Regions from separate parts of the Citrobacter telavivensis genome, predicted to be linked through region 2. Evidence: predicted binding sites of a transcription regulator. Region 2 holds the regulator's gene; each other region holds the start of a gene.
What was found. Region 2 encodes LexA, which represses DNA repair genes until DNA is damaged. Its sites were predicted from a motif close to TNCTGTATGTACATACAGNA; they were not measured.
Positions count from the first base shown of each region.

Region 1 (10,704 bases), on a different contig from region 2:
AACAGTGCGTGGATCCGCGCGGCAAACGCAGCTTCATTGTCACCTTTCTCCCACGCTTCCTGTGGGGTGATTCCGGTGACCATCACAGCACCTGGTTGAGGCAAATAGTCATCCGCCGGTTTGCAGTAAAACACCTCTGGCTCGCCGATAACGTTGAATTCGCTATCGGTACGCAGGGCGGCAAATTGCGCTGGTCTGTCGAGCGCCGGGTGAATGCCAAAGGTTTCGTAATCGTGGAAGAGAAAGGTGGGTTGCTGCTTGCCGTCATTCATAAATAAGTGGGTTCCGTGACTTCTGGTTGCGCGCTGCCTGGACTGCACAGAGTACCAAAGTTCGACGCGGTAATCAGCCTGACTCGCCGTGAAGCAATAAAGAAACTCGCGACCGGAAACGCGTTCATAACAACGAAAGAGAGAAAACTATGCGATAAGTCACATTTCCTTGCAATTAATCCCTGTTTGTTTTGCCAGTTTTCCGTAAAAAGGACGGCTCTTTTGGAACACCTGAGGACATGCTGTTGAAACCCCGTCTGTTTATTGCCGCTTCTTTACTCGCGATTCATCTCGCTTCTGCTTTTGCCGCGAGTTCGGCCAGTTTTGCGCCCCCTCCTCCCAGCATTGAGGCCGGTTCGTGGGTGCTTATGGATTACACCACGGGGCAAATCCTCACTGCGGGTAATGAACATCAGCAGCGCAATCCTGCCAGCCTGACCAAGCTGATGACCGGTTATGTGGTCGACCGCGCCATTGACAGCCAGCGCATTACGCCGGATGACATGGTCACGGTGGGACGCGACGCGTGGGCAAAAGACAATCCGGTTTTCGTCGGCTCCTCGCTCATGTTCCTCAAAGAAGGAGATCGGGTATCCGTGCGCGACTTAAGCCGTGGATTGATTGTCGATTCCGGTAACGACGCCTGCGTTGCGCTGGCTGACTATATTGCCGGTGGACAGCCGCAGTTTGTCGCCATGATGAATAATTACGTCAAGAAGCTCAATTTACAGGATACCCATTTTGAGACGGTTCACGGGCTGGATGCCCCCGGTCAGCACAGCTCGGCTTACGATCTGGCGGTATTGTCCCGGGCCATCATTCATGGCGAGCCTGAGTTCTATCATATGTACAGCGAGAAAAGTCTCACCTGGAACGGCATTACGCAACAGAACCGTAATGGGCTGCTGTGGGACAAAACCCTGAACGTTGATGGGCTAAAAACCGGTCACACCTCGGGCGCGGGCTTCAATCTGATTGCCTCTGCGGTGGATGGCCAGCGCCGACTGATTGCCGTTGTTATGGGGGCGAATAGCCCGAAAGGGCGTGAGGAGCAGGCCCGCAAACTGCTCCTCTGGGGGCAACAACATTTCGACACGGTGCAGATCCTGCGCAGCGGTAAGCAGGTTGGGACGGAGCGCATCTGGTACGGCGATAAAGAGAACATCGCGTTAGGCACCGAACAAGATTTCTGGATGGCGCTGCCGAAGGCGGAAATCCCGAACATCAAAGCGAAGTACATCCTGGATAAGAAGGAACTGGAAGCACCGCTCGCCGCGCATCAGCGGGTCGGAGAAATTGAGCTCTACGACCGTGACAAACTGGTCGCCCACTGGCCTCTGGTGACGCTGGAAGCGGTAGGCAAGGGGGGCGTCCTTTCGCGTCTGAGTGATTATTTTCATCATAAAGCCTGACGATCGCTGGCAGGAGACTGGCAGGAGTTCGGCTCTGCTCACATAATAATCACAAATCTCTTGTGGCTGTTATTCAGGCTTAGTTACACTGTATATAAATACAGTGTAACAATGGAGGCAACATGAACTACGAGATCAGACACGCTGACAAGCGTACCGTTGCAGGTTTCCACCTGGTGGGACCGTGGGAACAAACGGTGAAACAAGGCTTTGACCAGTTGATGATGTGGGTGGATGACAAGCAGGTTGTGACGCAAGAATGGATCGCCGTTTACTTCGACAATCCAGATGAAGTGCCTGCCGAAAAACTGCGCTGTAGTACGGTCGTTTCGGTGCCCGCTGATTTTGTCATACCGGAAAACAGCGAAGGCGTGACGCTCAGTGAAATCGATGGCGGTCAATATGCGACGGCGGTTGCGCGTGTTGACAATGGTGACTTTGCGACGCCATGGCATCAGTTATTTAATAGCCTGATGCAGGATCAAAAGTATGAAATGACATGCAAACCCTGCTTTGAAGTCTATCTGAACAACGGTTGCGAAGACGGTTACTGGGATATCGAGATGTATATCTCGGTGCAACCTGTCACGAAGTAAGCATAAAACCAGGCGGACCGGCGCTGAGCGACTACGCTTAGCGAGATGTCCTGTCCGCTGCGGTGATCTTCTGCGCGTAAAAACAGGTACAATCTGTTTTTGTCTTTGCCTGACGGAGTGCGTGAGTGCGTGCCGATAAGTCACTGAGTCCATTTGAAATCCGCCTGTATCGCCATTACCGCATTGTGCATGGTATTCGCATCGCGCTGGCCTTCATCCTGACCTTTTTACTTGTTCGCCTGTTTAACATTCCTGAAGGGACGTGGCCTCTGATTACGCTGGTGGTGATTATGGGGCCAATCTCGTTCTGGGGAAACGTGGTTCCCCGCGCGTATGAACGGATCGGTGGCACGATCCTCGGGTCGGCGCTGGGGCTGGTGGCGCTGCGCCTCGAGCTTTTCTCATTGCCGCTGATGCTGCTCTGGTGTGCGGCGGCCATGTTCCTGTGTGGATGGCTCGCGTTAGGTAAAAAACCGTATCAGGCGCTTTTAATTGGCATCACGCTGGCCGTGGTGGTGGGCGCTCCTGCAGGCGATATGGAGACCGCGCTCTGGCGCGGCGGCGATGTCATTCTCGGGTCGCTTCTCGCCATGCTGTTCACCGGAATCTGGCCGCAGCGCGCCTTTATCCACTGGCGAATCCAACTGGCACATTGCGTAACGGCCTATAACCGGGTGTATCAGGCTGCACTGTCGCCCAATCTGTTAGAACGTCCTCGGTTGGATAAACACCTGCAACAGCTCCTGGCTGACGTGGTAAAAATGCGCGGGCTTATCACTCCCGCGAGCAAAGAAACGCGCATCCAGAAATCTATTTTTGAAGCCATTCAGACCGTCAACCGTAACCTGGTCTGCATGCTCGAATTGCAGATCAATGCCCTGTGGGCGACCCGTGAGAGCCATTTTGTCATGCTCAACGCCCATACGCTGCGGGAAACGCAGAAAATGACCCAGCAGGCGCTACTGACGATTGCGCATGCGTTGTTTGAAGGCAACCCGCAACCGATTCTCGCGAACAGTGAAAAACTGAATGAGACCGTTAACGAACTGCGCACGCTGATACGCCAGCATGATGAACATAATGTGGCCGAAACGCCGATTCATGGCTATGTCTGGCTCAGTCTGGAAACCGCCCGTCAACTGGAGCTGCTGTCGCATCTTATCTGCCGCGCACTGCGCAAATAAAAAGCAGGTAAGGGGAATGCTGCCGCTGCTGCTTCGATTCAGCAAGGAATAAGGGTATGATGGAAACCAGAATGAAGCCATTGTCATTTGTGGCTGCGAAAAGTAATGTTAGCCCTATCGTTTAAACGAATCCGACTCTCACATTATCAGGGGTGTAAAAATGGAAACTACCAAGCCATCTTTCCAGGACGTGCTGGAATTTGTCCGTCTGTTCCGTCGTAAAAACAAACTGCAGCGTGAAATCCAGGACGTTGAGAAAAAGATCCGTGACAACCAGAAACGTGTTCTGCTGCTGGACAACCTGAGCGATTACATCAAGCCGGGTATGAGCGTTGAAGCTATTCAGGGCATCATCGCCAGCATGAAAAGCGACTATGAAGATCGCGTTGATGACTACATCATCAAAAATGCAGAGATCTCCAAAGAACGCCGCGACATCTCCAAAAAGCTGAAAGCAATGGGCGAAATGAAAAACGGCGACGCGAAAGCGGAGTAACGTTTGTGTGCAGTGAGGATTCGCAATGCGATCCTCACTGACGTTTTACGCCGCCGCTGACCATCCGTAACAGGTGCTGTTCTGGCCAGTGTTCGGTCAGTCTGTTTTTTGCCAGTAGCCACTTAACATAGTCCACATCGTGTCGCTGTCTGTCGAGCATCAGTCCGACGACGCTGCCGCTGTGCGCCACGTTCACGCCGTATAAATCGCACTCTTCAACCAGCGACAATAGCGCATCGAAATCGGGTTTCGGCAACAGCATCTGGCTGGCGATGGCGCTCAGCGTCGCCGCTTCTCCCATGCGATACGGATTTTGCTCCGCACAAGCTTCCTGTACTTTTTCCCACGCCCGCTTCAGCGCAGGCGCGCCAGCATGCAAACCGGCCTGCCGCGGAATGCGGTGATAGTCGGCGGTGCGTAAAGTTTGCGGGCTTTCCAGCACGAGGAGGTCCAGCGCGGGTTGAGAATCGCAGGGGATTTGCGTCGAAGCGTCGTTGTGGTCAAACAGCGTCAGCTGTTGAAAAACGGTGCTGTCAGTCGGTTCCAGCGAGACGCAAAGTTGCGCGAGCGTGGATTCATCCAGTTGATGACCGAGATGCTGCGCAGTAGCGACGGCTGTTGCGGCGATATCCGCCGTACTGCTGGCCATACCTTTTGCAATCGGGATAGTTGAATGGATCGAAACACGAATATCCTGGCTCAGGTGCGCGGGGTAGTTCCAGTGTTCAAGGAGTCGGTTGACCATCGCCCGCGAAAGAGGGCGCTCGTCCGCTAAAGGAGAACCGGTACAGACCTCGACGGTGCTGTACCAGTCAACCGGGCAGGAGACCAGTTTCTCGCTGCCCATAATCCAGCCCTGAATAAGCTCTCCGCATGACGCGGGGCACTGCGCAACAGCCACGTTATCACCTTTCTGCTCGACAATCCTCGGCGCATAGTGTCATGGCGATTTCGCTATTACCATGATTTGCCGCAATTTGTGCGGCGCGAACTCAGGCCGACACGGCGAAAGTTTCTGATTCTGCGAGAGCAATCCGCATCACGTCCTGGGCTATCATCAGCTCTTCATTGGTGTTGATGACCGCCACTTTGACGATCGCGTTTTCCGCCTGAATAAAGGTTGCATTCCGTTGGTTCTTCTCTTCGTCTATGGCAAGACCCAGGAAGTGCAGGTTCTGACAGATTGCCGCTCTGGCGCGCGCCGAGTTTTCCCCGATACCACCGGTAAACACCAGCGCATCCAGTCCACCCATTTGCATTATATAGCTGCCAATCGTGGCGCGAATACGCTCCGCAAACAGCGACAGTGCGAGCGCCGCGCGGGGATCCCCGGCGTCAGCAGCCTGCTCAACGTCACGATAGTCATGCGAGACGCCCGAAACGCCAAGCAGCCCGGATTCATTGTTCAGCAGGTGATTGAGCTGCTGTGGCGTCTTGCCTTCACGCTGGGCAACCCAGGGTAAGATGGACGGGTCGATATCCCCGCTGCGGGTTCCCATCATCACGCCAGACTGCGGGGTGAAGCCCATCGATGTATTAACCGACTTTCCGCCCTTAATCGCGCAAATACTGCTGCCGTTGCCCAGATGACAACACACGACGCGCAGTGCGCTGAGCGGTACGCCAAGCCTTTCGGCGAGTGTCGCACTGACATACTTATGGCTGGTCCCGTGAAAACCGTAGCGGCGGATACCAAACTCAGCGTAATACCGCCACGGAAGCGGATAGATATAGGCGGGTTCTTCCAGCGTTTGATGAAACGCGGTATCAAAAACGGCAACTGAAGGTACGTCGGGCAGCAACTGGCGAAACACGTTGATGCCAAGCAGGTTTACCGGGTTATGCAAGGGCGCCAGTTCGGCAAGGCGTTCAATTTCCGCCAGCGATTCATCGGTCACGCGCACGGAATCCTTAAACGATTCCCCGCCATGCGCCACGCGATGGCCGACACCCTCGATATCCTGCAGGCTGGTGATAATATCGTGGCTAATCAGCATTTCGAGAAGCAGGGTTACCGCCTCACGATGATCGGCAACCGGCGTGGTTTGCTGCCATTTTTGATCCTGCGCTTTCAGGGTGATCCGGGCATCCGGCAGGCCGATACGCTCAATGAGCCCCTGACACAGCAAATCGCCCTGCGGCATGTCCAGCAACTGAAATTTAAGGGACGAGCTGCCCGCGTTGATCGCCATTATTTTGTGAGACATGAAGATTCCTTTTGGTTCAGAAAGGCAAACAGTTCATCAAGACCGGAACGGTTGACGGCGCTGGTCACGAAGACGCGCCGTGCGCCGGCCTGCTCCAGCCACCCGGTGACCTGCGCAATTTTCTGCGGGTTCGCTAAATCTGATTTGGTCACCACGCCGAATGCCGGTCTGTTCATCGGTGCAGTAAAGCCGGGGGAGAAAGGTGACCACTGCGCATCGCTATTAAGCACCAGCGCAATGACATCCGCCTCGCAGGCGCTTGCCAGCAGTGCGCTGTACAGACAACGGTTTTCCAGATATTCGCCAGGGGTGTCGATGGTTTCGGCAGACCAGACAATCGCCTGCGTTTTCTGATACTCGAGAGCCTCGCCGCGCAGACACTGCGTCAGCGAGGTCTTACCGCACTGGCTGGGGCCAATCAACATCATGCGTTGCATAACGCTACGTCCGCGTGATGGAACAGGTTGTAAAGCGCATCATTTCACCAAGCGTGCGCGTTACCTGCTTCAGGGCGTATTCCACCGCCGACACGTCGCCGGTTAACACCACCGCACCGGTGAAACGGTCGAGAAAACCTATCTCTACTGCGCCGGATTTCGTTGCGATGTCACAGGCAATAATGGAAGCTTCACTTGGCGTGATGGTGAGAATGCCAATCGCCGAGACGCTGTCCTGCAATCCCAGTTTCTTGAACAGATCTTTGCCGGGGTTCGCAATCAGATGTGCCAGCGTGACCTGTTTGCCCGGTACGTACTCCTGGATCATGCGATCCGTGGTCGGTTGTCTTTCCATCATCCCTCCACTATCTGACGCCACATCGCGTCGTGCGGGCGTGGGATCACCGAACGATAAACCAGCAGACCTTTTTCACCCGCGCTCTCACTGGCAACCGTGACCGCGTTGTTGACATCGGAGACGTCGCCTGCGACCACCATGTAGCATTTGCCGCCGATGCCGAACGCCATATGAACGCGCACGAGCGTCACGTTGGACGCCTTCACCGCCCGGTCAGCCGCACTGATACAGGCCGCTACGCTCCAGGTTTCGACAATCCCCACCGCCTGACGTTTATCCACGCTGTTCAGGCCGCTGATTGCGGGAAGCACGCTGGCATGAATGTTGGGCAACACCAGACTGTCGACCAGCATTTCGCCAGCGAGCGCGTTTCCGGTTTCGATCGCCTGTTGTACCGCGCCAACGTCGCCGCCCAGCATGAGTAAAAATTTACCCGGACAAATGGTTTTGCTGACCAGCAGATCCACATTGGCGCTTTTCAGCATGGCATCGCCCGCTTCCATCCCTTTGGCAATGCTGGTGAGTTCTAAAATACCTATGGCCTGAGACATGGTTACCCTCTTACAACGATAATGGCCTGATCTGTTACCTCACAGACAATGCCGTCAATACTGGCGTGAACAGGCGCACCGAGTGCGCCTTGCGGAGTTTCAGCAACGCACTGACCACGCGCGACGCGCTCGCCTTTCTGAACGCAGGGCACCGCGCTGGCGCCGATGTGCTGGCGCAGCAACAGCGTCGTCTTCTCAACAACGGGCTCGCTGTCGACTAACGGCGCTTCCCGATACCACGGCGTTAGCCCCAGTTTGGCGATGAGTCGTTTAACCGGCACCAGACGGTATTTCGCCATCTCATCAGCCGGATTGAGCGGGCCCTCGTAGCGCTGATTTTGGGCGCGCAGTTCGCGTTTCAGCATGCGGTTAATCCGCATGGGTGAAATACCTACCGGACAGGCCACACTTTCACAGACGTTACATTCGGAACAGGTGAGGGCGCTGAGCAGCAGTTGTGGTGTGGCGGCCTGATGGAAATTGACTGCGCGCACCAGCAGATGCGGAGAGAGTTCGTGACCGATGAGATGCCTCGGGCAGAGATCGGTACACAGGCGACATTGTTCACAAACGGTTCTCGCCACCGACAGCACGGTACGCTCATCCTGCATACGCCGCTGAATCAGCGGATGTGATTTCGGCAGCACCAGCAGTCCGCCGGTAGTTTTCGTGACCGGCGCGTCCAGCGACGTCACCAGGCTTCCCATCATTGGTCCGCCGTTGATAAATCCCGGATCGTCGATGGTTGCGCCGCCAGCCATCTCCAGCACGTCGCGTAAGGACATGCCGATGGGGACGGTTACGGTCTGTGGGCGGGCAACGGCACCGTTAATCGTGAGCGTACGGCGCGTCACGGGATACTGCTGCTCGATCGCGCGGGCGATATTCAGTACGGTTTGTACGTTGTTGACCACCACCCCCACGCTGACCGGCAGGGCGGCGGGGGGAACGCGACGACCTGTTGCCATCCAGATCGTCAGAACTTCATCTCCCGCCGGATAGACGTCGGGCAGAATGTGAAGCCTGATCGCCGGAGGCAACAGCGGCGTCAGGGCGGCAATCGCTGGCTGGTACTTTTCTTTCAGGGCGATAATCCCTTCGCGGGCTCCGGTGGCCTTCATCGCATACTGTACGCCACGAATCAGACGCGCCGCCTGCTGCGCCATGAGTTGCTGATCGACTTTCAGCATCGGCTCGCATTCGGCAGCATTGACCAGGAAAATCTCCACCTGAGCCTGGAGTTTGACATGCGTCGGAAAGCCGGCACCGCCGGCCCCCACAATGCCTGCCGCGCGAACGCGCTCGACGAGGGTCTGCGCATTCAGTGTGGCCAGTTCATCATTCAGGGCGGTATTCATAGCAACTCCTCAAGCAGTTCCTGAATGGCTCTGGCATTCGCAGCTCTGGGGTTGGTTTTCAGCGTTACGTCCGCCAGCGCGGCCTGAACCATTGCCGGAATACGCTGTGACCAGTCCTGCTTTTGTTCTTTAAGCGCGGCGGCGAGAGTAGGGATAGCGCACGCTTTTTTCAGTTGTTCAATGTGCTGCACCAACGCATTCACACTCGCCGTTTCATTGGCGCTGTCAGGACATAAATGACAGGCTTTGGCGAATCGGGCATAGCGTTTAGCCGCCCGTGGATCGTGCGCGTTGAAGCGGATCACTGACGCCAGCAGCAGGGCATTTGCCAGGCCGTGGGGCAGATGGAACTGGCCGCCTAGCTGGTGGGCGATGGCATGGTTCAGTCCCAGTCCAGCCTGGCTGAATGCCATTCCTGCCAGCGTAGAGGCGTTGTGCATTTTGCCTCGAGTGGCTAGACAGTCGCCTTTACGAACGGCGACAGGCAGATACTGAAAGACGATCTGCGCTGCTTTTTCAGCGAGTGCATCGGTAAAGTCACTGGCGTGCGTGGACACATAGGCTTCCAGCGCGTGCGTCAGAACATCCATCCCGGTATTGGCGGTGATGGCGGGCGGGACGCTGACGACCAGCATCGGATCAAGGATCGCCATGTCCGGATAGAGCGCGTTGTTAAACAGCGGATACTTAATGCCTTTCTCCGGATCGCTAATCACGCAGGCGCTGGTGACTTCCGACCCGGTTCCGCTGGTGGTCGGGATCGCCACGCAGGTTTCAATATCAATATCAAACTGACGGCTGAACCAGACAATGGCCTTCGCCGCATCTAGCGCGGAGCCGCCGCCGAAACCGATCACCACATCGGGGCGCAGGGACTGCATTTGCGCAATCCCCTGAACGACGGTTCCGATGGTCGGGTCTGGCGTGATCTCACTGAATACGCTGATCCGGTTATCCGCCGGTATCGCCTCGCGCAGCGTATTAATCAGCGGCGAACGAGCGAGAAAACTATCGCAGATAATCCAGATGTGCTTGTTCGTAAAGCGGCCAAGCACCTTCAGACTTCCAGGGCCGCTGTACAAACGGGTTTGCAGTGAAAAGGTATTCATCACAACCTCATTAGCGGATTGAGAAACCGTTAGTCAGCACACAGCGACGGGAGCGGGCAAACGTGCGCGCCGACGTTGTCCCTTCACCGGTCGGCGTGGCGATGGTGAAGGTGGTAAAACCTTCGCCGCCGACGCCAATTCCCGCATAGGAGGGGCCATTTTTAACGAAAATGGAGGTTTGCAGGGTCCGCGCAGCGAGGTTCAGGCGGGACACATTCTGCGAGTGCATGATGGCGGTATGATGCAGCCCATCTTCCACTTTCAGCGCCAGCGACAGCGCGGCGTCAAAATCGTTAACCTTCACCACCGGCAGCATCGGCATCAACTGCTCACTGGTTACCCAGTTGTCATCCGCGCTGACGACGCCAATCAACAGGCGCGGCGCTTTTGCCGGGACCGGAATACCGGCGGCGTCGAGCATGGCGGAAGGGCTTTTACCGACCAGTTTTTTATTGGCAATGCCTTCAGGCAGGCAGGTCGCGCGCAGCTTCTCGATATCGGCCGGACTGAGCAACAGTGCGCCGAAACTTTGCATTTGCTGGATTAGCTGTTCCGCAACTGACTCCACCACAATCAGGCTTTTCTCTGAGATACAGGGTAGGTTGTAGTCAAATGCCGCGCCGTTGATGATATCTTCTGCGGCCTTCACCAGGTCCGCTGTCTCATCGACGATGCAGGGGGGATTGCCCGCGCCTGCGCCAATTACTTTCTTCCCACTCTTCAT
Region 1 is NZ_JBGUBF010000001.1:1,995,991-2,006,694, reverse strand. It holds gene sbcB (exodeoxyribonuclease I) at 1-272, opposite strand, end outside; gene dacD (serine-type D-Ala-D-Ala carboxypeptidase DacD) at 512-1,684, shown strand; gene sbmC (DNA gyrase inhibitor SbmC) at 1,807-2,280, shown strand; gene ACERJC_RS09640 (FUSC family protein) at 2,406-3,464, shown strand; gene ACERJC_RS09635 (DUF496 family protein) at 3,625-3,960, shown strand; gene ACERJC_RS09630 (L-threonine kinase) at 3,995-4,861, opposite strand; gene ACERJC_RS09625 (acetate/propionate family kinase) at 4,953-6,167, opposite strand; gene pduV (propanediol utilization protein PduV) at 6,152-6,604, opposite strand; gene pduU (propanediol utilization microcompartment protein PduU) at 6,609-6,959, opposite strand; gene pduT (propanediol utilization microcompartment protein PduT) at 6,959-7,513, opposite strand; gene ACERJC_RS09605 (4Fe-4S dicluster domain-containing protein) at 7,516-8,871, opposite strand; gene ACERJC_RS09600 (1-propanol dehydrogenase PduQ) at 8,868-9,980, opposite strand; gene pduP (CoA-acylating propionaldehyde dehydrogenase PduP) at 9,991-10,704, opposite strand, start outside.
Region 1: the regulator LexA is predicted to act here: its motif matches at 1,771-1,790, upstream of sbmC (DNA gyrase inhibitor SbmC).

Region 2 (10,704 bases):
ACGAACTCACACGGGCGCGGGCGTTGGCTTTCGCCACAAAGGCCACGGCTAACACATCGTTCGGAATGCTGACCGCAAGCCCGCCCCCGGCTTTCGCACTGGCCGTTTTCCCTTTCAGGGATTCCAGTTGGTCAGCCAGATCGCCCGCGGCATTAGACACCTGCCGGTAGCCTGCGCTGCCGGGAACAAAGAGATCGAGGGGGTTGATATTGTCCAGGGAGCGGCGGTAGTTATTCACGTCGTCGGTGACATCATCAATCTTATCGCGCAGATTATCCTTGTCGGAAATCTGTCCACCGATAGCCGGGAAGATCACCGTAATGTCATCATCCGGCTGTGACTTCGCCAATAATGCCGGGTTGATGAGTACGCCGCTGCCATAATTTGCTGACGCCACGCCCGTGCCGCCCATCGCGTCATTACGCGCTTCTGTCCAGGAATTCGCGGCACTCGCGGTTTGAGACGCCAACAGCGAGCCCGTCATCGCCACCACCAAAATATTCAAATTTTTATTCACAGTAAGCCCATTTTATTCGCAGGTGAAAATCGTCTCTGCCAGTATCAACCGGACAAAGCTGGAGCATTGCTGTGATTAACAAGGAAAAAGTTGCCTGTTTTGCCCCGTCCTTTTATCGCCGGGGCGTTTATTTTTGTGACATGCCTCAATATATATAGAAGAGTTTGTAAATCAGGGAAAGATTAGCGGGCGATTTATCGCTCTGGTCTGGAACTCGGCGTTTCTCCCATAACATGATAAAGTGAGGGTTTTCTTACTCCATGCGATCCGAGGTGCCCAATGGAAAAGACCACAACGCAAGAGTTGCTGGCGCAAGCTGAAAAACTGTGCGCGCAACGCAATGTGCGCCTGACCCCACAGCGCCTCGAAGTGTTGCGTCTGATGAGCCTGCAGGAAGGCGCGATTAGCGCTTACGATCTGCTCGACCTGCTGCGTGAATCCGAACCGCAGGCCAAGCCGCCAACGGTCTATCGCGCCCTCGATTTTCTGCTTGAACAAGGGTTTGTGCATAAAGTCGAATCCACCAACAGCTACGTGTTGTGCTACCTGTTCGATCAGCCGACCCATACTTCCGCCATGTTTATCTGTGACCGCTGCGGCGCGGTGAAGGAAGAGTGTGCGGAAGGCGTGGAAGACATTATGCATACGCTGGCAGCGAAGATGGGATTTGCCCTGCGCCACAATGTCATTGAAGCACACGGATTATGTTCAGCCTGCGTGGAAGTAGAAGCCTGTCGTCATCCTGGCGAGTGCCAGCACGACCATTCGATTCAGGTTAAAAAGAAGCCCCGTTAAGGGCGTGGGCGGCACGCGATGCCGCCCGAAGCAAACAGAGGGGTGTACATCCTTGTACTCACGGGTAAGAGGGGGGATTACCAGCGATAGTCGTTGCGTTTTTCCCAGCTATCGACCTCTTTCTCCGCCTGGTCTTTCGCGTAACCATAACGTTCCTGGATTTTACCCACCAGCTGATCACGCTTACCTTCAATGACCGTCATATCGTCATCGGTCAGTTTGCCCCACTGCTCTTTCACTTTACCTTTGAACTGTTTCCAGTTACCGCCGACTTCGTCTTTATTCATCATAACGTCCTCTTTATTAGGCTGTGAATAGTGAGAGTAAACCGCCCAACTGCGTTCGTTTTCTGCTGGACGTGAGATTAAGTGTAGTCATAGATTCTGGGTTAAATTCACTATTCAGAATCTTTAACCATTACGAGACAGCAAACCAGGTTCCGTTTCGCCAGTGACGCCGCCAGATCCAGGCTAATGACAGCCCACGCAGCGCCAGAAATACCGCCAACGCCAGCCATAAACCGTGATTACCCAACACGGGTAGCGCGAATAGCGTCAGCGCAAACCCGGCGGCGGCCACCGCCATGCTGTTGCGCATTTCAGCCGCCCGCGTTGCGCCGATAAACATGCCATCCAGCAGATAGCACCAGACGCCGACCAGAGGCAAAATCGCCTGCCAGAGCAGGTAGCGATCGGCCAGTTGTTGGATTTGCGGTAGTGATGTCAGCAGCGCAACGATCGGTTCGCCGGCGAGTAAATAAACCAGTGAAAACAGCAGCGCGACGATACCAGACTGACGGCACGCGGCACGCCAGACTTCCAGTAACTGACTGCCGTCGCGGGCACCATAGGCCTGACCGGAATGCGCCTCCACGGCGTAAGCAAAGCCATCCAGCGCATAGGCCGTAAACGTCAGCAGCGTCATCAATACGGCGTTAACGGCGATGATATCGCTGCCCAGTCTGGCCCCCAGCACGGTGATAGCGCCAAAGCAGAGTTGCAGCAGCAGTGAACGCAGCATGATGTCGCGATTGAGCGCCAGAAGACGACGAATGTTTCCCCGCCAGGCCTGTTTGAGCATAACGAGGGAGACGCCACGCAGGTGCAACACCTTGCGCACCATCAGCAAACCGATCAGCAGCGTCGCATATTCCGCGATCACCGTCGCCAGCGCGGCCCCTTGCACGTTCATGTGCAACCCCATCACCAGCCAGAGGTCGAGCACAATATTCAGGATATTGCCGACAATCAGCAGGATCACCGGCGCACGCGCGTACTGTACGCCCAGTAACCAACCGAGCAGTACCAAATTCGCCAGCGATGCCGGGGCGCTCAGCCAGCGAATGGCCAGAAACCGTCTTGCCTGTTCCAGCACCGCTTCGCTACCACCCACAATGTGCAGCGCCAGATCGATAATCGGTGTACGAAAGAGCGCAATCACTGCCCCTGCGCCCAACGCCAGGATCAGCGGTTGCACCAGAGCCCGCGCCAGCGCCTGAGGATTCTTCGCACCGAACGCCTGCGCCGTCAACCCGGTCGTGCTCATGCGTAAAAAGAGCAGGAGCATGAACAGAAAACTGGTTGCCGTCGCCCCCACCGCCACCCCGCCGAGATACACGGGGCTGTCCAGGTGACCAATGACCGCCGTATCCACCAGTCCCAACAGCGGAACGGTGATATTGGAGAAAATCATCGGTAAGGCGAGACGCCAGAGCGCTTTGTCAGCAGAAGCAAAAAACGGCATGGAGCGAGCCTGAGAAGAGGTTATAACGAGAGTGGTGAGAGTGCCGGATGGCGGCGTAAACGCCTCATCCGGCCTACAGGAATACTACAGCCATTCACCGTTACGGATGACGCCAACGGCCAATCCTTCGATGGTGAAATTCTGTTCGCGAAGGTCAACCAGGATAGGTTTAAATTCGCTGTTTTCAGGCAGCAACTCAACTTTGTTGCCCTGTTTTTTCAAGCGTTTGACCGTCACTTCGTCGTCGATACGCGCCACAACCACCTGGCCATTACGCACATCCTGGGTTTTGTGTACCGCCAACAAATCGCCATCCATAATGCCGATATCTTTCATCGACATTCCGCTGACGCGCAGCAGGAAATCGGCATTCGGCTTAAACAAAGACGGATCCACCTGATAATGGCCTTCAATGTGCTGCTGCGCCAGCAAGGGTTCGCCCGCCGCAACACGACCGATGAGTGGTAAACCCTCTTCTTCTTCCTGCAGCAGTCGAATGCCGCGAGAAGCGCCGGAGACGATTTCAATTGCTCCTTTACGCGCCAGCGCTTTCAGGTGTTCTTCAGCCGCGTTTGGGGAACGGAACCCCAAACGCTGTGCGATCTCTGCACGCGTCGGTGGCATACCTGTCTGGCTGATGTGATCCCGAATGAGATCAAACACCTCTTGTTGCCTGGCCGTTAACGCTTTCATTCCGCCCCCTGGGTGTATATACAGTTATGCTGTGAGTATATACAGCTAAAGGTGATTTTGGAACCACAAACTGCACATTCAACAGCAGATTTAACTTGTTATGGAATCAGGGTCGAAAAAACCTTAGCGAAAATGTGTCCACAGCAGGATGCCCCAGGTGATCAGCGCCACAATGATAGAGAGCAGCACCGCCGCCGAGCCCATATCTTTTGCGCGACCAGAGAGTTCGTGATAGTCAGAACCAATACGGTCCACCACGGCCTCGATGGCGCTGTTCAGGATTTCAACAATCATGACCAGCATGACGGAGCCAATCAACAGCACGCGCGTAATGGCATCCACATCCAGCCAACAGGCGATAGCCACGGCCAGCAAAACCGCCACGCTCTCCTGACGGAACGCGGCCTCGTTAATCCACGCGGCGCGAAAACCTTTCCAGGAATAGCCTGCGGCTTTGATAATTCGGGTGAATCCAGTGGTATTATTAGCCATTAAAAGAACCTTTTTGCATTATTGGCGTCAATGACATTGTCTTGTTAACTCATGTGATTCGAGTTAAGGCAACGCGGCGCGAAGTATGACGGGATACACCAGAAATTCACATGACTTTCTGATATCCTTGCAACGCAATTGCATTATTAACCAGAGGCTTTACATCGTTTATGTCCGGCTGGCCACGAATTTACTACAAAATCCTGAATTTACCATTAAGCGTACTGGTAAAAAGCAAGTCTATTCCGGCAGATCCTGCCCCGGAGTTAGGACTCGATACCTCTCGTCCAATTATGTACGTTTTACCGTACAACTCCAAAGCGGACTTGCTGACGCTGCGCGCGCAATGCCTGGCGCACGATCTCCCCGACCCATTAGAGCCGCTGGAGATCGATGGCACGCAGTTACCGCGCTATGTGTTCATTCACGGCGGACCGCGGGTGTTCACCTATTACACGCCGAAAGAAGAGTCCATTAAGCTGTTCCATAACTATCTCGACCTGCATCGCAGCAATCCGGATCTGGATGTGCAAATGGTGCCGGTGTCGGTGATGTTTGGACGCTCACCGGGTCGCGAGAAGGGTGAGGTTAACCCGCCGCTGCGTATGCTTAACGGCATCCAGAAATTCGTTGCCGTCTCCTGGCTGGGTCGCGACAGCTTTGTCCGTTTCTCTCCTTCCGTCTCCCTGCGCCGCATGGCCGATGAGCACGGCACGGATAAAATCATTGCGCAGAAACTGGCACGCGTGGCGCGTATGCACTTTGCCCGTCAGCGACTGGCTGCTGTGGGGCCACGTCTGCCTGCACGTCAGGATCTCTTCAACAAGCTGCTGGCGTCCAAAGCGATTGCCCGCGCGGTAGAAGATGAAGCGCGCAGCAAGAAAATCTCCCATGAAAAGGCGCAGCAAAACGCGATTGCGCTGATGGAAGAGATCGCCGCCAACTTCTCATACGAGATGATTCGCCTGACTGACCGTATCCTGGGCTTCACCTGGAACCGGCTCTATCAGGGGATTAACGTTCACAACGCTGAGCGCGTGCGCCAGCTGGCGCACGACGGGCACGAAATTGTCTATGTTCCCTGCCACCGCAGCCACATGGACTATCTGTTGCTCTCTTACGTGCTCTACCACCAGGGGCTGGTGCCGCCGCATATTGCCGCGGGTATCAACCTGAACTTCTGGCCGGCAGGCCCGATCTTCCGCCGCCTGGGCGCGTTCTTCATTCGTCGTACCTTTAAGGGCAATAAGCTCTATTCCACCGTCTTCCGTGAGTATCTGGGCGAACTGTTCAGCCGCGGCTACTCGGTTGAATACTTTGTCGAAGGCGGTCGTTCCCGTACCGGTCGTCTGCTGGATCCGAAAACCGGCACGCTGTCGATGACTATCCAGGCGATGCTGCGCGGTGGCACCCGTCCGATCACCCTGGTGCCGATTTACATCGGTTACGAACACGTGATGGAAGTGGGAACCTATGCCAAAGAGCTGCGCGGGGCAACCAAAGAGAAAGAGAGTCTGCCGCAGATGCTGCGTGGCTTGAGCAAGCTGCGTAATCTCGGTCAGGGCTACGTGAACTTTGGCGAGCCGATGCCGTTGATGACATACCTGAATCACCACGTGCCGGAGTGGCGCGAGTCTATCGATCCCATCGAAGCCGTGCGTCCAGCCTGGCTGACGCCAACGGTGAACGGGATTGCGGCAGAGCTGATGGTGCGTATTAACAACGCGGGTGCGGCAAACGCCATGAACCTGTGCTGCACCGCGCTGCTAGCTTCTCGTCAGCGTTCGCTGACCCGCGAGCAACTGACCGAGCAGCTCAACTGTTATCTGGATCTGATGCGCAATGTGCCGTATTCCTCTGATTCGACCGTACCGTCTGTCAGCGCCGACGATCTTATCGATCACGCGTTGCAGATGAACAAGTTCGAAGTCGAGAAGGATACCATTGGCGATATCATCATTCTGCCGCGCGAGCAGGCGGTGCTGATGACCTACTATCGCAATAACATCGCGCATATGCTGGTGTTGCCTTCACTGATGGCGGCGATCGTCACCCAGCATCGTCATATTTCCCGCGAAGCGCTGCTGCAACACGTTGACGTGCTCTACCCGATGCTGAAAGCCGAACTGTTCCTGCGCTGGGAGCGTGATGAACTGGCAGGCGTGATTGACGCGCTGACGGCTGAAATGCAGCGTCAGGGGCTGATTACCGTTCAGGACGACGAGTTGCATATCAACCCGGCCCACTCCCGCACGCTGCAACTGCTGGCGGCGGGCGCGCGCGAAACGCTGCAACGCTATGCCATCACCTTCTGGCTGCTGAGCGCCAACCCGTCTATCAACCGCGGGACGCTGGAGAAAGAAAGCCGCACCGTGGCGCAGCGTTTGTCCGTGCTGCACGGTATCAACGCACCGGAATTCTTCGACAAGGCGGTGTTCAGCTCACTGGTGCTGACCCTGCGTGACGAGGGTTACATCAGCGATACCGGCGATGCGGAACCGGGCGAAACGATGAAGGTGTATCAGATGCTGGCGGAGCTCATCACGTCGGATGTGCGCCTGACGATTGAGAGCGCAACACAAGGCGAGTAATACATAGAAAAGCCGGTCGAGATGACCGGCTTTTTTTATGTCAGATTGCCGGATGGCGGCGTTCCGCCTGATCCGGCCTACATCGGCTTACCGTCTGGTAGGCCAATAAGCGCAGCGCCATCGGACAAGATGCTTTATAAGTGCCAGTAACTCATCGCCAGACCGATAAAGAGTACCAGTCCCACGTAGTTATTGTTCATGAACGCTTTGAAGCACGCTTCACGTTCGCGGTTGGCAATCAGCTTCTGCTGCCAGACAAACAGCGCGCCAGCGACCAGTACAGACCCGTAATAGCCCAGCCCCAGGCCGTTCAGACAACCAATCAGGGCCATCAGCGCCAGCACCGCCACCTGCAAGATACCGATGATCAGCTTGTCATGCTCGCCAAACAGAATGGCGGTCGATTTGATGCCGATTTTCAGATCGTCATCGCGGTCAACCATCGCGTACTGCGTGTCGTAGGCCACCGCCCACAGAATGTTGGCCAGGAACATCAGCCAGCAGCTCAACGGTACCGATTCACTCACCGCCGCGAAGGCCATCGGAATCGACCAGCCAAACGCCGCCCCCAGCACCACCTGCGGTAGATGGGTGTAGCGCTTCATAAACGGATAGACCCACGCCAGCGCCAGCGCCGCAATTGACAGCAGAATGGTCATGGTATTGAGCGTCAGCACCAGTAGAAACGAGAGCACCACCAGCACGACAAACAGCGTCCGGGCCTCTTTCTCCGTCACCGCGCCGCTGGGCAACGGGCGGTTCGCCGTGCGTTTAACGTGCCCGTCGAATTTCCGATCGGCATAGTCATTAACCACACATCCGGCGGCACGCATCAGCCAGACCCCGGCGACAAACACCGCCAGGATCCACAATTGAGGGACTCCAGGGGTCGCCACCCACAGCGCCCACAGCGTCGGCCAGAGCAGCAGTAAGGCGCCGATGGGCTTATCCGTACGCATCAAGCGGTGAAACGCCAGCAGCTTATTCTGCGTCAGACTCCACTCCATTTTATTTTCCTCTTAGTACAACGGTGATGCGGGTAAAAACAGTTCGGTCAACATCAGCGGCTTACCGCTCAGTCGCAGTCGGGAACGGCGTCCCCACAGCCCGGCATCACAACCAATTTCAATAAAATCTCGGGTCAACGTCGATGATGTAAACAGATAACGCCCCAGCGGGGTCTTGCCCAAATTTTGTAAGGCCAGCTCAGGGCCAGACAGCGTGGATTCGGGCACCACGGTGCGTCCGGCCAGCCAGGGTTCATCATCGGCACATAACAGGATTTCACGCAGCCAGTAGCGGGTTTCTTTTGGCAGTCGGGTTAGCTCTTCCACCACCTCATGTTGACCCACAAATCCTTCCCTGATCAGTGTCACAGTGACCCGTTTTCCCTGCTGCTCAAAACGTTTTGTCATGGAATCTTCCAGTAGCAGCCAGTCGAGCTGTTCTGGGTCCAGGGCGGGGATCTCTTCAAAATAGCGCAGCGCACGCAGTTGCGTTAACGCGGGGTGTGACATGCCTGACTCTCCGTTTCATAACTGAAAGGCATTGTATCGCAGAAAAGAGCTTACGGGAGATGGAAACATAATTAAGTGATCTGTTGCGCAACAGAAGCGTAACAAGTCGCAGGAAATGCTAAAAAAAAGGTGCGCCAGATGACGCACCAGTTGTTGCAAATCAGCAATGTGGGGAGAACATTACCCCTTGCCTTTTACACTGCTGATAAAGGTGGAACGGGCAGATGTCGATCCCAGACGTTCAGCTTCATCAAGCAGTTTCAGCGCTTTATCAACGTCGCCTTTGGCAACGGCGTCTTTAATCGCTTTGTTAAAGTAGCTTTCGGTGTCATTCAACATCGGCTCGCTTTTCTTGGCAGGTGCAGGAGCCACCGCCGGCGCGGCAACAGGTGCAGCATAGGTCGGCGCAGGGGCGGCAGTATTCCCCACCGTCACCGGACCTGGGCCGGAAGAACCAAACAGTGGCCCCACCAGCACGCTGGAGCTGCTGTTGGTTTTCACTTTCAGCTTCAGCAGGCCGTCGGTGGTATGACGGGCAATCGGATCCGGAATATCCGGAACAGAGTTACCCACCCCTTTGGCATAGGCTTTCGCCGGGTCGAGCAGTTTGGTGGTCTGCTGGAGATCTTTCTCGGTCGTAAAGACCAGAACATAAAGTTTCTGCTGGCCCAGCGCTGGCGTCAGGCGCATAACCCCTTCCAGGCGATCCGCGCTCATCACGCCGGGCTCCTGGTAGGTGAAATAGCTGCTCGGGAAGAACGCAGAAGGCGTCATGTTCTGATCAAGAATCAGGACGTTGGGCGCAAATACGCTGGTCTGTTTGTTCACTTCGCTGGAGAGCGTGATGTTTAACTCCCCAATGTTCGCCGGTACGCTGTAGGCGGCAACCGGACCGGAAATTCCGGCCACGTCAAGACGCTGACCGCCAGTCGAAAGCTGCGTCGTTTGCGTGTTGGACTGGTCAACCGGCGTCCAGGTTAACTGCTGGAGCGCAGCCGTCGGAATCGTCGGCGCAGCGCTGGTATTTTGCGGCACATAGTTAACGTCAGCCAGGCTGATGCCCGGCGCACTGGCAAATAACCCTGCGGATAAACAAAGGGCGACGAGACTTTTCTTCATTTTCATTGTTATCACCTCAGAAAGCGTGGGTTCAGCGGTGGCCAGGCAATAGCGCGCTAAACCAGATGATGCCGGATGGCGGCGGACGCCTTATCCGGCCTACAAACTGGTGCCGTAGGCCCGATAAGCTTGCGCCATCGGGCATTGCAGCAGTTTGGGAGGGGCTTTCGCCCCTCGTTACGTCAGGTTAGTGCTGGATTACCACCAGATTTCCATCTGGGCACCGAAGGACCACTCATCGTTGTCACCACGGCTGAAGGTATGCGCGCTGGTATCGCTGTAGGCGATGCCGTTGTCGTAACCCCATTTTTCATCCCACTTCGCGTAGGTCGCGAAGACACGGATAGCCGGGCGAGACCAGATGCTGTCGCCAGCCTGCCATTGTTGCGCCAGGGTGATTTTGTACTGGTTGTTGGTGTCGTCGGTACGCTGAGATTTCACGTTGTCGTAGCCGACTTCCATCAGGGTGCTCATGATCGGTGTCCATTTGAACATCGGACGCACACCCACGGTGTACCAGGTTGAACCGTTGTTATCGTCACGATCGATATCCTGATACATACCGACGTACATCAGATCCCAACGGTCGCCCAGGGAGATCGCACCGTGGTCGAGGATACGCACCAGAGAACCGTTGTTGTTGATTTCGTTGTTAACTACGCCGATTTCAGTATCAGGATTGTAGCTATTACCCGTGAAGGAGCCCTGTGGGATCCCTTTACCCTGGGTGGTCATTGCGTCAGTCGCGTACTGAACGACAAACTTGTTGTAGCCTTTCAGCATGCTCTGGGTATGTTCAGCGGTGAACATCCAGCCGTCTTTGGTGGCGCCGTCGGCATAGCTGTAACCGTCCGTTTTGTTCGCGCGACCGTAGTCAACACCCAGCTCCAGCACGCCGTCCGGGTTGGTTTCCAGACCAGCTAAACGCACGTCGAACACGTCGTTGGCGGTGTCTTTGTAATCGCGATAGACATCGTTGCTGCTAAAGATGTACGAGCCGCCCGCTTCCTGAGAACGGGTGGCAGCCAGAGACAGCTTACCGAAGCCCAGGTCGATGTTTTCAAGACCGGCGCCAGGACCCGAGATATCCCAGTAGTAGAAGTCGATCATGTGAACGTCATGACGCTGATAGAAGCGCTTACCTGCCCAGATGGTGGAGCCTGGCAGCCAGTCGATCAGGTTTTTACCCTGTACGTTAGCTTCACGGAACGCCGGGTCAGTGGCTTCCCAGTCATTT
Region 2 is NZ_JBGUBF010000006.1:58,442-69,145, reverse strand. It holds gene ACERJC_RS20270 (conjugal transfer protein TraF) at 1-484, opposite strand, end outside; gene zur (zinc uptake transcriptional repressor Zur) at 797-1,312, shown strand; gene ACERJC_RS20260 (CsbD family protein) at 1,390-1,599, opposite strand; gene dinF (MATE family efflux transporter DinF) at 1,730-3,055, opposite strand; gene lexA (transcriptional repressor LexA) at 3,140-3,748, opposite strand; gene ACERJC_RS20245 (diacylglycerol kinase) at 3,872-4,240, opposite strand; gene plsB (glycerol-3-phosphate 1-O-acyltransferase PlsB) at 4,411-6,831, shown strand; gene ubiA (4-hydroxybenzoate octaprenyltransferase) at 6,966-7,838, opposite strand; gene ubiC (chorismate lyase) at 7,851-8,348, opposite strand; gene malM (maltose operon protein MalM) at 8,529-9,473, opposite strand; gene ACERJC_RS20220 (maltoporin) at 9,666-10,704, opposite strand, start outside.

Region 3 (10,704 bases), on a different contig from region 2:
CGTCGCCTGGGCGATACGCTCCTGGATAGTCTGCATCAACGTTGTCTGGCCTTCACCATCCCACAGCAGATTTAACAGCAGCGGCAGCGCGTCGGTAACGTCATCTACCGCCCAGATAGTGAACTTCTCTTCTTCAACGGCCTGTAGCAGCGCGGGTTGCAGGCTAAGATGCCTGACGTTGGAAGAGGGGATGATGACCCCTTGCTTACCCGTCAGTTCGCGCTGTTGGCAAATCGTGAAGAAGCCTTCAATTTTTTCATTTAAACCGCCAACGGGCTGAGCGCGACCGAACTGGTCGACCGAACCGGTAATGGCGATGCTCTGATTAACTGGCACATCGGACAGCGCGCTTATTAGTGCGCACAGTTCTGCCATGGAAGCGCTGTCGCCATCAACTTCACTGTAGGACTGTTCAAACGTCAGCGAGGCCGAGAAGGGGAGTTGTTGCTCGAGCTGGAGTTCCGACATCAGGAACGCCTGCATGATCATCATTCCCTTAGCATGAATATTACCGCCAAGTTCGGCTTTCCGCTCAATATCCGTGAACTCACCATCGCCAATGTGCACGACGCAACTGATACGTGAAGGTTCACCGAAGGCGCGCGGGTGGCCGGGAAATTCAATCACCGACAGGGCGTTGATCTGACCAACGCGCTCACCCTCTGTTTCGATCAGGATCTGTTCCTGGAGGATCTCATCCTGCATGCGTTCGGCCAGGAATCCTTCGCGCCACTCTCTCTGGGCAAGCATCAGGCTGAGCTGTTCACCCGTGCAGGTTTCACTTTCGCACAGCGGCGCGACTTCCGTGAACTGCCTGATGATCCACAGCGGATTGAGCGGTAACGTATCCTGTTCGCCGGTATAACGCACTGCTTCGCGAACCAGTACTTCCCAGGCATCGGGCGCCGGGTAAGGTAACTGATTACGTTTCGCAGTCCACGTCACCCACTGACACCACTGCGTCATGGATTCTGCATCCACGATCTGCATGTTATCTTCGAATTCGCTATAAATAGCCTGCTCGGCCAGTTCAGGTTCCATTTCCTGGAAATCCGCCAGCGACTCGCGCTCACCAACTAACAGCACCTTCAGTTTAAGCGGCATAGACGGCACGGAGACCGGCAGCGGGCGGGACTCATCAAAGGCTACCCAGTCAAAGCGTTCGCGGCTGACAATGGCCTTCAGGCGCATCCACAGCAGCGGTTGTGCAAGCAGGGTGCGCAGGGAGATAACCAGCACGCCGCCATTGGCCTGGTGAACCAGTCCGGGCTGCAGCGTGATGTCGCCATTGAATTGACGCAGGCAGCCAAACAGCTGTTCTGCCTCAACCCAGTCGGCAATCACCACCTGTGATAAGGTGGCAAAATTGTCTTCAGCCCGCTCAGCGTCACGATAGTGAATCGTGTGGCCCGAAACCTCGTAGTGACCTCCAGTCAGGCGACCGGTGTCGTGCTGTAAGGCACGTGCGGCATCGGCCAGAAGATTAAGATACTCAAGCTCTTCAGGCGCTTTGGCCAGCATGAAAGGGGATGTGGCTCTGGGTTGTAACAATTGCTCCAGGGCAAATTGTAAGCGTGGTTGAGTATCACTCAGTAATGTGTCGTTTTCTTCAGTGACATGTGGCTGTGCAAAAATCTCCTGATAACTGTCGGTATCAGGGACAAGATCACGCCATGCAAGTTTCGTAATGGTCAAAGTTGATGTTTTATAGTCTGTTGTAAAAGACGCGATTATAGCGTAACCGTCCGCGCTTCACACGTGGAAAGCGACGCTAAACGCGCAGGAGCGTGCAGAGTGGCTCACAGCCTGAAGATTCTTTTCTTCAGATGCTGAAAAAGCTGATATTCTGATAGGAGTGACACGGTAACATTGAGATCGCCATGAAATATCAACAACTTGAGAATCTTGAAAGCGGTTGGAAGTGGAAGTACCTGGTGAAGAAGCACCGCGAAGGGGAATTAATTACCCGTTATGTGGAGGCCAGTGCTGCCCAGGAAGCCGTGGATTTGTTGCTTACGCTGGAAAATGAACCGGTGCGGGTCAATCTCTGGATTGATGAACATATGAATCCTGCGCTGCAAAACCGCATGAAGCAGACGATACGTGCGCGGCGTAAACGTCATTTCAATGCCGAGCATCAGCACACGCGAAAGAAATCTATCGATCTGGAGTTTATCGTCTGGCAGCGACTGGCCGGACTGGCGCAGCGGCGCGGTAAGACGTTATCAGAGACCGTGGTGCAGCTAATTGAAGATGCAGAGAATAAAGAGAAGTATGCCAACAAGATGTCTTCACTGAAGCAGGACCTGCAGGCGTTGTTGGGCAAAGAGTAGTCCGCGACGTTACAACCATCCTGTCGATAACAGACGAAAAAAAAACCCCGCAGCGCGGGGTTTTTTATTAGACGGAAACTTAAGCCTGCGGCTGAGTTACAACGTCTTTGACGCCTTTAACTTCGATCTCAACGCGACGATCCGGGGCCAGGCAGTCGATCAGTGCAGCGCGAGCTTTCACGTTGTCACAGGTGTTGCCAGTAACCGGGTTGGATTCGCCCATACCACGTGCGGAGATTTTGTCAGCCGGGATACCTTTAGAGATCAGGTAATCAACAACAGACTGAGCACGTTTCTCAGACAGACCCTGGTTGTAAGCGTCAGAACCGATGCGGTCAGTGAAGCCCAGAACCACTACGGAACCGTCTTTCGGATCCAGGTTGCTCAGCTGGCTGTACATCTGATCCAGAGCCTGCTGGCCTTCTGGTTTCAGAGTGGCTTTGTTGAAGTTGAACAGAACGTCAGACTTCAGGGTGAAGTGTTTGGTCTGTACTTCTGGAGCCGGAGCCGGAGCCGGAGCTACGATCGGAGCAGCTTGTTCCTGCTGACCGAAACGGTAAGAAACACCTACGCTCAGCAGACCGTTGTCTGGACGAGTACCGATGGTGTTAGCGTCACCGATGTTGTTGGTCCACTGGTATTCCAGACGGGTAGCGATTTCAGGAGTAATTGCGTACTCAACACCACCTGCGAATACTGGGGATACGCCAGTGTCGTGATCTTTGGTAGATGCGCCACCAGGTACGTTAGACTTGGTGTCTGCACGCCATACCATACCACCCAGACGAGTGTAGATGTCCAGATCGTCAGTGATTGGGTAACCCAGTTTAGCGGTCAACTGAACGCCCTGAGCTTTGTAAGCACCGTTGATGTTGTCACCTTTGTACGGCATACGACCTAACCAGTCGTAACCCATTTCAAAGCCAACATACGGGTTAACCTGGTAACCACCGAACGCACCGGCACCCAGTTGGTTTTCATGGGTCGGACCGTTGTTGTCGATGAAACCAGTGTCATGGTACTGGGACCAACCCAGTTTAGCACCAGTGTACCAGGTGTTATCTTTCGGAGCGGCCTGCGCCACGGTAGCGAAACCAGCCAGTGCCACTGCAATCGCGATAGCTGTCTTTTTCATTTTTTGCGCCTCGTTATCATCCAAAATACGCCATGAATATCTCCAACGAGATAACACGGTTAAATCCTTCACCGGGGGACTAGCTCAATAGTTACTCTACCGATATCTGCGGCTTATGCCGAGCACCCCTGGCGATGTAAAGTCTACAACGTAGTTGAAAACTTACAAGTGTGAACTCTGTCAGGCATATGAAAAAAAAAAGCTTGTATACATAATATTTAACATTTCGTGCATCAAAATCTTCCCCCCGATTTCGCGGGAACCGCGTCCGCCAAGCGTTCACCGAAAAAAAACGTTAGTCCTCAATGCGAAGGTCTCGGGGGCAAAAAAAATTCCAGGATAAATCCTAATTTCACTCAATGATACAAATTCGAGTGAATTTTTAGCCCGGTTTGCTGTCTCGTGGCATGAGTCTGAGCATTCACGGGACGCATGATAAATCCCATCGCGTTTCCCTCATCCGCCGCCCTGACCAATTCAGCATGTTCTTCATCTGTTAATTCTTCTGTCAGCCAGCCGATCACCACGCTGTAATTGCCCGTGCGTAATGCGCGAATCATCGATTCCAGCGTATCGCAGGGGGAAAGCTGGTTAATTTGCATCACTTTGGTCAGCGGAAGGCCGGCAGACTGAACCCATTCACGGCTCAGTTTTTGCTGCGGCGTCAGCCAGAGCTGCCAGCGCGATTGTTGACCTAACTGCTGAAGAAGCGGTAACAGCAGTAACTGCGTCATCATGGGCTGGTCTTCACGATAGACCACTTCGCTGATAAGCCCGGTGGACACTTTCTCAGAAGAGACGCGCGCCATCGTGTTCGATGTGGAAGAGAATGACGGAGAACGATTTGCGTAGCCTGAAGTGTACATAATCAATCCAGCCCTGTGAGTTACTGTATGGATGTACAGTAACCCTGATGTCGTGAAAGATCAACTTTATTTTCGGAAACAGACTCGCATTTTTTATTCATGGTTGCGGTAAAAACGAAATACAACTTGCCCCCTGAGAATAAGTTGCCTATTTTCGTCTGTAACGGATCCGTGACGACAAATCATTCTTTTAGTTTATGATTTAACAGGGAATTTTATGAAAGTACACTCCTATGACAGGATCTATAAATCACAGGAATATTTATCTTCTCTGGGGAGGATTCATTTCCGTTCACTGTTCGGCAGCTACAGTCTGACTATCAAGAATACCGTCTTTGCGATGGTCGCGAATGGTGAGCTTTATCTTCGTGCCTGTGAGCAAAGCGTACAGTATTGCGTGCAACATTCCCCTGTCTGGCTGACATTTCTCAAACGCGGACGTCCGGTCATGCTCAACTATTATCAGGTTGATGACAGTTTGTGGCGCGACCAGCAGCAGTTGATCCAGTTATCGAAGTTTTCACTGGATGCCGCGTTGCAGGAGAAGTTGACCCGTTGTTCACAGCAGCGGCTTAAGGATCTCCCCAATATGACTTTTCATCTGGAAAGTTTACTGAATGAAGCGGGGATCTACGACGTCGCCACCCTGCGAATGCTGGGGGCCAAAATGTGCTGGCTGCGGCTTCGACAGATTAATAAGTCCATTACCGACAAGGTTCTGTTTAATCTTGAAGGCGCCATTTATGGCATTCATGAAGCTGCGCTCCCGGCGATACGCCGCCAGGAGCTTGCTTTGTGGGTTAAGTCGCTTTCGCCGGTGTCGATGTTTCCGGAGAAGATTGAGTGATTTGTCGCTGTAGTCGACCCATTTCCGGCAGCAGGGCCACCAGCAAACCGACCTGCTGAATCACCAATGGTTCTTTGCTGTCCGGGCGCGGCTCAAGATGCTGGATGCGCTGTTTCAGTTCAGCCAGCGCTTGTTGCACGCGCTCTTCGTCGGCCGGGAGATGATGTAGCGCATCATCGACGTAACAGACCGCATCGTCCAGTAATGCAAGCACGTCGGGGTTGGTAAGTTGCTCACGATGCGCCCCTAATGCGGAGATATAGCTGGTGAATGTGTGGTTGAGACAGAGCAAACGGAACGCTGCCTCACGCGTCTGTGCCGTCACATCGGGTTCGCTGGACATGTTCGACACTACGGAGGCCAGCTCTGCGTCGCGGTTATGGGCATCGCGGCGAGCAATGCGGTATGCCAGTCGATTGTCGCGTCCCTGATGGTACTGTTCCAGAATGGCGTCCAGATAGCGACAGTTGGCGTCGGTTGCTCTTTTCATCACCCGCGGGAGATTACGAAAACGCCAGTCAGGCCAGATGAAACTTACCGCCGCCCAGGCAATGGCGCAGCCGATGAGCGTATCAATCACTCGGGGGAGGGCGACTTCAAACCCTTCGCCGAGCAAATTGAAGCACAGCAGGACCAGCAGCGTAATAAACATGGTCGCATGGGCATACTGGACGTTGCGAAAGGCAAAGAACAGGACGCCGGTGATCACCAGGAGAATGAGCTGGCCTTCCAGTGACGGAACGAACCATAAAATCGGGATACCAATCGCGACCCCGACCAGCGTCCCGATGATCCTCAACGCCAGACGGTGTCGCGTGGCGTTGTAATTAGGCTGGCAAACAAACAGGCTGGTCAGCAGGATCCAGTAACCGTGATGCATACCGGTTATCTGAATGATCGCATAGCCGACGCACAGGACCAGAGACATCCTGACCGCATGCCGAAACAGCGCGGATTCCGGGGTGAAGTTGCGGCTCAGCCGCAGCCAGATATCGCTGAGCCCGTGCGGACTGTCATCGGCAAGCTGGCTTTCTGATTCATTGCGCGACATGGCCTGAGCTTGCTCGGATTCAATCGTAGCCAGCTGCGCGTCGATAGCGCGCAAATTAGCCAGTAAGAATCCCAGCGTTTTCAGCAGATCGGCGGAGGCACCGTTTGTCCGCATCCGCTCAAGCGCTGCATCAAGATGCGTGAAAGCGCGTTCAAAATGTGGATCGTGCTGGTAGGGGACGCGTAGCAAAATCGAGCGTGACAGTTGCAGACAGGCCTGCCCCTGCATCGACATCAGACGTTGAAAGCGGAACATCACGTCGCTGTGACGAAAATGGTCGCGCAGCGTCTGGTATTGAATATGCGAGGAACTGGCGCGTTCATGAATATCCTGCGCCACAAAGTAATAATGCAGAGTACGCCGCGTGCCGCGTTGTCCCCGGTCGCCGCGCAACCGGGTCAGCAAGGACACTTTTGTCTGATTCAGCGTCGCCATCAGTTGGCCATTGGCCAGTGCTAAATCATAAAGCGGCGCCTGGCTTTCGTCTTCAATATCCGGGTCAAAAAGACGCGATTTTAGCTCCAGAAAGTGTGCCAGTTGTTCATAGCTGCGCGCCAGATTGTCCTGCAGGGGACGAATGGGGAACAGCAGATGGCCGGTAAGCGTTAATCCGTTATACCAGATTGCACCTGCCAGCAGCAGAAGCGGTTGCTGATACCATTGGGCGTACAGAGACGCGCCGAGCATAGTGTAAATCGCGATCAGCAGCGCGCCGAAGGCAATCGTTGCGTAGCGCTGACCCAGACCGCCGAGCAGGATAAAACCGCTGGTGGAGATAGTCAGTCCGATGGAGAACAGCCACGGGTAGGGAAACAACAACTCGACCGAGGCGGAGGCGATAAAAAAGCAGATGAGCGTGATGATAAGGTTTCGCAGACGGCCCGCGAGCCGATCGTCCAGATCGGTCAACGCCGCCGCCACCATTCCCAGCGTCAGGGGGATGGTCAGTTTGACATCGCCCAGCCACCAGGGCAGCGCGGTGGTTCCGCAGAGAGCGATAAAAATTCGCACGTAATACAGCCAGGTGCTGTTCCAGGTATAGCGACGAAGCAGGGGACTTAACATACTGACTTAGCGTCCTGGTGACTCAAAACGGCGGCGGGCGTTCGCTTCACGTGCCGCCCGTGCGACTTCCACAGAGACGACGCGACGTCCCACGGGCCACAGCGCAATCGCGGCAATTTTAAAGTTCGCAATGCCAACCGGAATACCAATGATCGTGATGCACTGGGTGATACCAGCGGCGATGTGCATCAGGCACAGCCACCAGCCGAAGAAGATCAGCCAGAAAATATTTAGCAGTGTCCCGCCGGTATTCATCAGCACGTTTTTTCCCGCCGGATCCAGTTCATCGACATGGACCGCTTCATTTCCGTAAGGCAGCAGCGACAGTTTGGTGATTTCCCAGCACGAACGGGTGAGCGGCAGGGTGAAGATCAGCACAATACTGACCAGCGTCGCCAGGAACCAGGACAGTGTGGTGGCAAAACCCCCCAGCACAAAATTCAAAATATTCAGAACGGTACGCATAGACCCTCGGTTGATTCTGGTTTTCTATGATTCCTGGCAATTGTAACGTTTTTTTGGGCTGGAGCACGTATTCTCTGGCGGTTACACTGAGAAGAAATACGCTTTGTCTGGATCGGCTGAGTCATGGAACTTAAAGCAACATCTATTGGAAAACGTCTGGCACAACACCCCTACGACAGGGCGGTGATCCTCAATGCTGGCATTAAAGTGTCGGGCGATCGCCATGAATATCTCATACCCTTCAATCAGTTACTGGCGATTCACTGTAAGCGCGGGCTGGTGTGGGGCGAACTTGAATTCGTGCTGCCGGATGAAAAAGTGGTGCGACTGCATGGCACCGAGTGGGCTGAAACCCAGCGTTTCCATCATCATCTGAATACCCGCTGGCAGCAGTGGAGCCAGGAGATGAGTGAAGTTGCGGCCGGTGTATTGCAGGAACAACTGGATTTAATTGCCGTGCGAACCGGGCAGAATGCCTGGCTGACGCGCGAGCAGACGACGGGATTACAGCAGCAGATCCTGCGGGCGTTTGCCGCACTGCCGCTGCCGGTTAATCGGCTGGAAGAGTTTGATAACTGTCGCGATGCGTTGCGGCAGTGCCAGGCGTGGCTGAAAGATATCGAAGCGTGTCGCCTGCAGCATAACCAGGCATATACCGAAACGATGTTGACGGAATACGCTGATTTCTTCCAGCAGGTGGAATCGTCGCCGCTCAATCCGGCTCAGGCCAGAGCGGTCGTCAACGGCGAACATTCTTTGCTGGTGCTGGCAGGGGCAGGGAGTGGCAAAACGTCGGTGCTGGTGGCGCGTGCGGGCTGGCTGCTGGCGCGGGGCGAAGCGGCCGCAGAACAGATCCTGCTACTGGCTTTTGGCCGAAAGGCGGCGCAGGAGATGGACGAGCGTATTCGCGAGCGGCTGCATACCGAGGAGATAACGGCGCGGACGTTCCATGCCCTGGCGCTGCATATCATCCAGCAGGGCAGCAAAAAAGTTCCGACCATCAGTAAGCTTGAGAACGACACCACCGCGCGAAATAAACTGTTTATCAGTACCTGGCGTCAGCAATGCAGCGAGAAAAAAGCGCAGGCGAAGGGCTGGCGGCAGTGGCTGGAAGAGGAGATGCAGTGGACGGTGCCGGAAGGCAATTTCTGGGACAATGAAAAACTTCAGCGTCGTCTGGCCTCGCGGCTGGATAGGTGGGTGAGTCTGATGCGCATGCATGGCGGAGCCCAGGCGGAGATGATCGCCAGCGCGCCGGAAGAGATTCGGGATCTGTTCAGCAAGCGCGTGAAGCTGATGGCACCTTTGCTGAAGGCCTGGAAAAACGCGCTGAAAGCGGAAAATGCCGTCGATTTTTCCGGTCTGATCCATCAGGCAATCGTGATTCTGGAAAAAGGGCGTTTTGTCAGTCCGTGGAAGCATATTCTGGTGGATGAATTTCAGGATATCTCCCCGCAGCGTGCGGCGCTGCTGGCCGCGCTGCGTAAGCAAAACAGCCATACCACGCTGTTTGCCGTCGGTGATGACTGGCAGGCTATTTACCGTTTTAGCGGCGCGCAGCTTTCATTAACGACCGCGTTTCATCAGACCTTCGGTGACGGCGACCGTTGTGACCTCGACACCACCTATCGTTTCAACAAGCGAATTGGTGAAATCGCTAATCGCTTTATTCAACAGAACCCGCATCAACTGAAGAAACCGCTTAATAGTCTGACGACGGGAGACAAGAAAGCCGTCACACTGTTGGATGAAACGCAACTGGATGCGTTGCTGGATAAGCTTTCCGGTTACGCGAAAGCCGACGAGCGGATTCTGGTGCTGGCCCGTTATCACCACCTGAAACCAGCCAGCCTCGAAAAGGCGACAACCCGTTGGCCGAAGTTGCAGCTTGATTTCATGACCATCCACGCCAGCAAGGGACAACAGGCGGATTACGTCATCATTGTCGGGTTACAGGAAGGGAGTGATGGTTTTCCGGCGCCGGCGCGTGAATCCATCATGGAAGAGGCGCTGCTGCCCGTCGTGGAAGATTTCCCGGATGCAGAAGAACGACGGTTGCTTTACGTTGCCCTGACCCGCGCCCGCCATCGGGTCTGGTTGCTGTATAGCAAAGCGAATCCGTCACGCTTTGTCGAGGATCTGAAAGACCTGGATGTTCCGGTAGCGAGAAAAGCGTAAGCAGCAGGCGACGAATGTCGCCTGCGTGGGATTACTTGAGACGATCAGCCAGATAACGCGGGTAGTCCGGGATGAGCACATCGACATCGTCATTAAAGTGTGGCGACTGGATGATGAAATCAGCAGTGGCGACGTTAGTGGCGACGGGGATATTCCAGACGGTCGCCAGACGGAGCAGCGCCTTCACATCCGGGTCGTGTGGAACGGCGTTAAGCGGATCCCAGAAGAAAATCAGCACATCAATTTTCCCTTCAGAAATCAACGCGCCAACCTGCTGATCGCCGCCCATCGGGCCGCTCAGCATGGCGTTAACGTCCATACCCGTTGCGCGTTGAATGAGATTTCCGGTTGTCCCGGTCGCGTAGAGCACGTGCTTTTCCAGCAACGGCTGGTGGCGTTCTACCCAGCTCATCAACATTTTTTTGCAGTGATCGTGCGCAACCAGTGCAATGTGCTTACGCGCAGGTAAAGTGCGAGTCGTCAGTTCCATCATTCAGTTCCATTGTGGGTTTTGCTACAGAGTACTGAATGTGTCTGACGCTGCAAGAGAAAGACGAAAAAAAAGCCGGACGTGTCAAAGACATCAGGAAGAGGGTTGTTTCTCCGCCCACTGCAGAAAGCTATTGCGGGTTTGCGGATCCGCCTGGCGAAACCAGTACTTCAGGCGCTGTTCCGTGAGGGTTTGAGATTGGGGAGGGATGGTATCCAGCTCTGAGACCCCCGAAAGCAGGGTGCTGTCGTCGGCCATCATCGTGGCGAACTGG
Region 3 is NZ_JBGUBF010000001.1:852,140-862,843, forward strand. It holds gene ACERJC_RS03995 (AAA family ATPase) at 1-1,695, opposite strand, end outside; gene matP (macrodomain Ter protein MatP) at 1,881-2,333, shown strand; gene ompA (porin OmpA) at 2,413-3,468, opposite strand; gene sulA (SOS-induced cell division inhibitor SulA) at 3,825-4,334, opposite strand; gene ACERJC_RS04015 (TfoX/Sxy family DNA transformation protein) at 4,552-5,181, shown strand; gene yccS (YccS family putative transporter) at 5,135-7,297, opposite strand; gene ACERJC_RS04025 (YccF domain-containing protein) at 7,304-7,762, opposite strand; gene helD (DNA helicase IV) at 7,886-9,940, shown strand; gene mgsA (methylglyoxal synthase) at 9,972-10,430, opposite strand; gene ACERJC_RS04040 (DUF2057 family protein) at 10,524-10,704, opposite strand, start outside.
Region 3: the regulator LexA is predicted to act here: its motif matches at 4,356-4,375, upstream of sulA (SOS-induced cell division inhibitor SulA).